3 regions of the Lysobacter antibioticus genome follow, and region 3 is predicted to be linked to each of the others. Evidence: predicted binding sites of a transcription regulator. Region 3 holds the regulator's gene; each other region holds the start of a gene.
The links. The regulator HrcA, encoded in region 3, represses chaperone genes, less so after heat shock. The targets are predictions, from matches to a motif close to TTNGCACTCNNNNNNNNNGAGTGCNAA.
Positions count from the first base shown of each region.

Region 1: the regulator HrcA is predicted to act here: its motif matches at 1,031-1,057, upstream of rpoH (RNA polymerase sigma factor RpoH).
Region 2: the regulator HrcA is predicted to act here: its motif matches at 1,026-1,052, upstream of GLA29479_RS09810 (co-chaperone GroES).

Region 1 covers NZ_CP013141.1:4,484,709-4,486,972, forward strand. The annotation lists gene rpoH (RNA polymerase sigma factor RpoH) at 142-1,020, opposite strand; gene GLA29479_RS18250 (hypothetical protein) at 1,480-1,926, shown strand; gene pdxR (MocR-like pyridoxine biosynthesis transcription factor PdxR) at 1,934-2,264, opposite strand, start outside.
Region 2 covers NZ_CP013141.1:2,425,896-2,428,159, reverse strand. The annotation lists gene GLA29479_RS09815 (AraC family transcriptional regulator) at 39-872, shown strand; gene GLA29479_RS09810 (co-chaperone GroES) at 1,100-1,387, shown strand; gene groL (chaperonin GroEL) at 1,519-2,264, shown strand, end outside.
Region 3 covers NZ_CP013141.1:1,915,371-1,917,634, forward strand. The annotation lists gene recN (DNA repair protein RecN) at 1-244, opposite strand, end outside; gene hrcA (heat-inducible transcriptional repressor HrcA) at 483-1,535, shown strand; gene grpE (nucleotide exchange factor GrpE) at 1,950-2,264, shown strand, end outside.

The sequences.
Region 1 (2,264 bases), 2.6 Mb from region 3:
GGGCCACAAACTAGACGCCGCGCGCCGACGGCGATATCCGCTTCTTGCGCTGCGCCTCGCCGGCGCGCGGACTGCGCCGTCCCCACAAAAACCAACGGCCCGGTTTCCCGGGCCGTCGTTGCCGATCTTGCGTGCCGCCGGTCAGGCGACGAACAGGCCGCGCATCTTCTTCAGGGCGTTGGCCTCGATCTGGCGGATGCGCTCGGCGCTGACGCCGTACTCGTCGGCCAGTTCCTGCAAGGTGATCTTGCTGTCGGCATCGAGCCAGCGACGCTTGATGATGTCGCGCGAACGCGCATCCAGGCCGGCGAGGCCTTCGCGCAGCAGGCCGAGCTGGTTGTCTTCCTCGTCCTCGCGCTCGTACGACTGCGACGGATCTTCATCGCTCGCGCGCAGGTACGCGGCCGGCGACGGCGGCGCATGATCGTCGTCCTCGTCCGAAGGCGCATCGAAACCGATGTCGCGACCCGACAGGCGCGATTCCATCTCCAGCACTTCGCGCTCGGAGACGTTGAGGTCCTTGGCGACCAGGCGCACTTCCTCGGCGTTCATCCAGCCCAGGCGCGTCTTGCTCTTGCGCAGGTTGAAGAACAGCTTGCGCTGCGCCTTGGTCGTGGCGACCTTGACGATGCGCCAGTTCTTGAGGATGAACTCGTGCATCTCGGCGCGGATCCAATGGACCGCGAACGAAACCAGGCGGACGCCCTGGTCGGGGTCGAAACGCTTGACCGCCTTCATCAGGCCGATGTTGCCTTCCTGGATCAGGTCGCCGATCTGCAGACCGTAGCCGTTGTAGCCGCGGGCCACGTGGACGACGAAGCGCAGGTGCGAGTGGACGAGTTCACGGGCCGCGTCGAGGTCTTCCCCTTCACGGAAGCGGCGCGCCAGCGCCTGCTCGTTTTCCACGCTGAGCACCGGGATCTGGTGCACGGCGCCGATATACGCGTCCAGCGAACCGAGCGCGCTGGGCACAGGCAGGTTGTTGGCGACTAGAGCAGTGGATTGGGCGATAGAGGTCATGGGGGTCATCTTAGCAGTCGCGATATATGACTGCTAAAGGTGGGGAAAGTTCCACAGTGTTGCGGTACTGGAACGGGCGCCCGGGCCTTGACCGGCCCGGGCGGCGGAACGCCGGACCGATGAAACGGCGGCGCGGTCATCAACATACCCTTTGCAATTAATAACTTATTAAAGCGAACTGGCCGCCGGCCCCATTCAGCCTGGGGCCCGGGCACTCGACTATCCGCCCACGGCGCCGTCGGCCGCCTGAACCGGTGCGGCGAAACGCCACTATCGGCCTGATCCGGGCGCACATTCCATCAGGACCAGGGTCCCAGATCGCAAAACCGGCGCCGGGCCGAGGGCGGCGACCGGGGCTTCGACCCGCGATCCGGACGAAGGTTCACCCCGACGACCCTGCTCGCGCCCGCGGCCTGCACGCCACTACAGTGAGGCGACGCCGACCGCCCCGGACTGCCCGTGATCCGAAGAAAGATCCAGGAAGACGCCACCGGCTGCGGCCTGGCCTGCGTGGCGATGCTCGGCGGCATCGGCTACGCGCAGGCGCGGGTGCTGGCGCGTCGGCTCGGCGTCGGCCCGCGCGACCAGGTCGTCGGCCGGGTCGGCAAAACCCGCACGATCCGCAACGCCTACTTCAGCGATGCCAGGCAGCTGCGGCGCATGCTCAAGCTGCTCGGCCTGCGCGCCGGGCCGGAACGCCGCCTGGCGCGATGGGATGCGCTCGATCGCAGCGGCATCGCCGGCATCAATCCCAACCGCCGCGAGGGCAGCTGGCACTGGGTGGTCTATCTGCACTCGCACGAAGGCGGCTGCGTGCTCGACCCGAATCCGCGCGTGCGCAGCGAACGCAGGACCGACTTCGGCCGGATGAAGCCGCGCTGCTTCATTCCGGTGGCTCGCGCCTGAGCCGGAGCTAGGCGCCGCCGAGCTCCTCCAGCGATCGGCGGAAACGCTTCAAGGCCGGGGCGATCTCGTCGGCATCGATGACGCCGTAACCGAAGGTCAGCGCCGGCCTTTCCAAGGCGCTGATCGCATAGTCGCCGACCGACTGCGCACCGGGCAGGTGGCGCAGCATGCGCGTGAGGATCGCCGGCGCCAGCCCGGGGTCGCGGATGCGCGCGGCCAGGTGCAACCCAGCTTCCGACGGAATCGGCTCCAGCCACGGATGCAGTTCGCGGCGCAGGCCGTCGAGCAGGGCGTCGCGGCGCTCGCCGTAGATCGCGCGCATGCGCCGTACGTGCCGG
Region 2 (2,264 bases), 510 kb from region 3:
CTACGTTGCCCCGGCCATTCGATAGCGCGTTCCAGCCAATGTCCGACCCTCTGCTCGCCGCGCTCCGCGCCGATTCCGCCGACGGACCGGTGGTGATCGCGGTGACGATGACCAGCGCCGGCGTGCGCGACACCGCGGCGCATCGGCATGCGCGCGGGCAATTGTTCGGTGCGCACCGCGGCCTGCTGACGGTCGGCACCGCGCAGGGGCGCTGGGTCGTGCCGGCCACCGACGCGGTGTGGGTGCCGCCGCAGGCCGAGCATTCGCTGCGCTCGCACGGCGCCGCTTTCTCCGGCTGGAGCGTCTACGTCGCCGGGTCCGCCTGCGCAGCGCTGCCGGCCCGGGCCTGCGCCCTGCGCGTGTCCGGCCTGTTGCGCGAGGCGGTCGCGCGCGCCGCGCAATGGCCGGACGCGGCGCCCCTGGATCCGGCCCAGACCCGGCTCGCCCAGGTGCTGCTCGACGAGATCGCTCCGGCCGGGCCCGCTCTGGGCGGGTTCGCACTGAGCGGGCTCGCGGACCCGGCGCAGCGGCCGATCGGCTTGCCGATGCCGTCCGATCCGCGCCTGCTGCGCGTCGCCCAGGCCCTGGCCGACGATCCGGCCGACCCGCGCAGCCTGGCCGACTGGGCCGAGTTCGCGCACCTGTCCGAGCGCAGCCTGAGCCGGCGCTTCGCCGCGCAGACCGGCCAAAGCCTGCTGCAATGGCGGCAGCGCGCGCGCTTGATGCGGGCGCTGGAGCGCCTCGCCGCCGGCGATGCGGTCACCGCGATCGCCCTGGACCTGGGCTACGACAGCGTCAGCGCCTTCATCGCCATGTTCCGGCGCAGCCTCGGCGCCACCCCGGCCGCCTATCAGAAGCGACTGGGGACCTGAGCGCTCGGGCCGAGGACGGCTGCCCGAGCGGGCCCGCCCCCCGGCCTGTCATCGACCGGTGCCAGGATTTCGTCGCCCACCCCTTGAAAGGCTCCCGGGACCGCCTCATTTAGCGTGCAGTCCCGGTTCGTCCGGGCGCTTTTGTCCCCGGCGTTGGCACTCTCCGGGGGCGACTGCTAAAATTCCCGTCCTTTCTCCACCCATTCAAGCACTTACAGAGGGTTGCCATGAATCTCAAGCCGCTTTACGACCGCGTTGTGGTCAAGCCGATCGAAGCCGACGAAATCTCGGCCGGCGGAATCATCATCCCCGACGCCGCCAAGGAAAAGTCGACCAAGGGTGAAGTCGTCGCCATCGGCGAAGGCAAGGCCCTGGACAACGGCAGCGTGCGCGCGCCGAAGCTCAAGGTCGGCGACAAGGTCATCTACGGCCAGTACTCGGGCAGCTCCTACAAGCAGGACGGCGTCGAATACAAAATCCTCAAGGAAGACGACGTCCTCGCGATCGTCGGCTGATCGGGCGGGAGTCGGGAACAGGGGATCGGGAATCGGCAAGCGCTTGCGCTGCCTCCCGGGTTTCCGTCCCGACTCCGTAATGCGCTCTCTCGATTCCCTATTCCCCATTCCCTATTCCCGGAGTTCCAACCATGTCCGCTAAAGAAATTCGTTTCGGTGAGGACGCGCGCGCCAAGATGGTGCGCGGCGTCAACATTCTCGCCAATGCCGTGAAGGCCACCCTCGGCCCGAAGGGCCGTAACGTCGTGCTCGAGAAGAGCTTCGGCGCGCCGACGATCACCAAGGACGGCGTGTCCGTCGCCAAGGAAATCGAGCTGTCCGACAAGTTCGAGAACATGGGCGCGCAGATGGTCAAGGAAGTCGCTTCCAAGACCTCCGACAACGCCGGCGACGGCACCACCACCGCGACCGTGCTGGCCCAGGCGCTGATCCGCGAAGGCATGAAGGCCGTTGCCGCCGGCATGAACCCGATGGACCTCAAGCGCGGCATCGACAAGGCCGTGATCGAGGCCGTGGCCGAGCTGAAGAAGCTCTCCAAGCCGTCCTCGACCAGCAAGGAAATCGCCCAGGTCGGCGCGATCTCCGCCAACTCCGACGCCGACATCGGCGACCTCATCGCCCAGGCGATGGACAAGGTCGGCAAGGAAGGCGTGATCACCGTCGAAGACGGTTCGGGCCTTGAGAACGAACTCGACGTCGTCGAGGGCATGCAGTTCGACCGCGGCTACCTGTCGCCGTACTTCATCAACAACCAGCAGTCGATGTCGGCCGAGCTCGACGACCCGTTCGTGCTGCTGTACGACAAGAAGATCTCCAACGTCCGCGACCTGCTGCCGGTGCTGGAAGGCGTCGCCAAGGCCGGTAAGCCGCTGCTGAT
Region 3 (2,264 bases):
CGCGCAGCCAGGCCGCGGCCAGCGGGGCATCGTCGAGGGTGAAGTCGGCGACCAGTTCGGCGCGGTCGGCGCCATGGCGGACCACGCCGCTGTCGGCGCGCAGGCCGGACAGCAGACCGAGGGCGTCGACCAGCAGCGACTTACCGGCACCGGTTTCGCCGGAGATCACGGTGAGGCCGGGACCGAAGCTGAGTTCGGCGGCGCTGACGACGGCGAATTGCTTGAGCGAGAGGTGAGCGAGCATGCGGCGGCGATTGTGCCTTGGCGGTGCGGGACTGGGAATGGGCGGCAAGCGGGCCGGAGGGTAGGGCGGATGCGGATCACAGGGTGAGACGAGCGGATGCGCGCGCCGCCGGCAGTGTGCACGAGGATTCTTACCGATGCCGACGCAGCGCGCATAGCCGGGCGACGGATGCGGACCGCCATCGGCGAATCCGGGCAAGGCGCTTGCGCCGGCGGGCGTCCGCGCCTATATCCACAGCATGAATCGCCGACCGCCCGATCCGAGCCTCGACCCGCGCGCGCGGCAACTGCTGCGCACTCTGATCGGCCGTTACATCCACAGCGGCGAACCGGTCGGATCGCAGACCCTGGCCAAGCACGCCGGCCTCGACGTCAGCGCGGCGACGATCCGCAACATCCTGGCCGACCTGGAAGACGTCGGTCTGCTCAGCGCGCCGCACGCCTCGGCCGGGCGCATCCCGACCGTGCAGGGCTACCGCTTGTTCGTCGACTCGCTGCTGCAGGTGCGGCCGTTGCCGGAAGGCGAGGTCGCGCGCTTGCGCAGCGAGCTGCCGTCGGGCTCGGGCACCCAGGCCTTGCTCGGCAGTGCTTCGGAGCTGTTGTCGGCGATGACCCACTTCGTCGGCGTGGTCAGCGTGCCCAAGCGCGAGCAGTTCGCGTTCCGGCGCATCGATTTCGTGCCGCTCGACGCCCAGCGGGTGCTGGCGATCCTGGTATTCGCCGACCAGGACGTGCAGAACCGCATCATCCAGACCCGCCGCCCCTACGACGCCGGCGAGCTCGAACGGGTGGGCAACTACCTCAACGCACACTTCGCCGGGCGCCCGGTGGCCGAGATCCGCGCGACCCTGCTGCTGGAGCTGCGCAACGCCCAGTCGGAGATGCAGACCCTGCTGGCGCAGTCGGTCGAGCTGGCCGAGCAGGTGCTCATGCCCGACAACGACGACATGGTCCTGGCCGGGCAGACCCGGCTGATGGGCGTGCAGGAGCTGGCCGACCTGGACCGGCTGCGCGAGCTGTTCGAGGCCTTCGCCCGCAAGCGCGAGATCCTGCAGTTGCTCGAACGCACCGTGCGCGCCCCGGGGGTGCGCATCTTCATCGGCGAGGAGACCGGCCTGGCGCCGCTGGAGGGCGTGTCGCTGGTGACCGCGCCGTACACCGCCGGCGGCCGCGTGCTCGGCGTGCTGGGGGTGATCGGCCCGACCCGCATGGCCTACGACCGGGTGATCCCGGTGGTGCAGGCGGCCGCGGATGCGCTGGGGGATGCGTTCGCGGTCACCGAAGGGGACTAGGCGAGGGCGGTGACCCGTCCCGGACGCCCGGGGTAGGAGCGGCGCGAGCCGCGACCCACCGAAGTGGACTGAAACGAGGGGCGGTCCCGCCTTCGAAGCCGGTCCAGCCGTCCCCATCTATCCAGCCCGTCCAAAGCCCCGGGGTAGGAGCGGCGCGAGCCGCGACCGCCATCTTTCGGGTGGGGCGGATCTCTTGTAGGCCATCGGCTTCGGGCCGAGCCGGGGTCGATCGCTTCGGTTGGTCGCGGCTTGCGCCGCTCCTACCCCTGAAGCAGGGGCGCCGGGGTGCGCAATCGCCTCCCGAAACCCGCCGCTCGACGCCGATGCCGGGCGATCGATGCAGATCCGGGCACTTGAACCGCACCATCGCGGCCCCATAGCTGGCCTGTCGCGGAAAAACCGCCAGGACCTAGCATGAACCAACACGATCCTTATTCCGAACTCAACCCAGCGGCCCAGGACGAGGTCCCGGGCACCGAGGTGTCCGAAGTCGAGGCGCTGCGCGCCGAGCTCAGCAAGCTGCGCGAGGACACGCTGCGCGAACGCGCCGAACTCGACAACCAGCGCAAGCGCGTGTCGCGCGACGTCGAGATGGCGCGCAAGTTCGCCAACGAGCGCCTGCTCGGCGACCTGCTGCCGGTGATCGACAGCCTCGAGGCCGGCCTGGCCGTGGCCGGCGACGACGCCAGCGCGTTGCGCCAGGGCATGGAACTGACCCTGCGCCAGCTG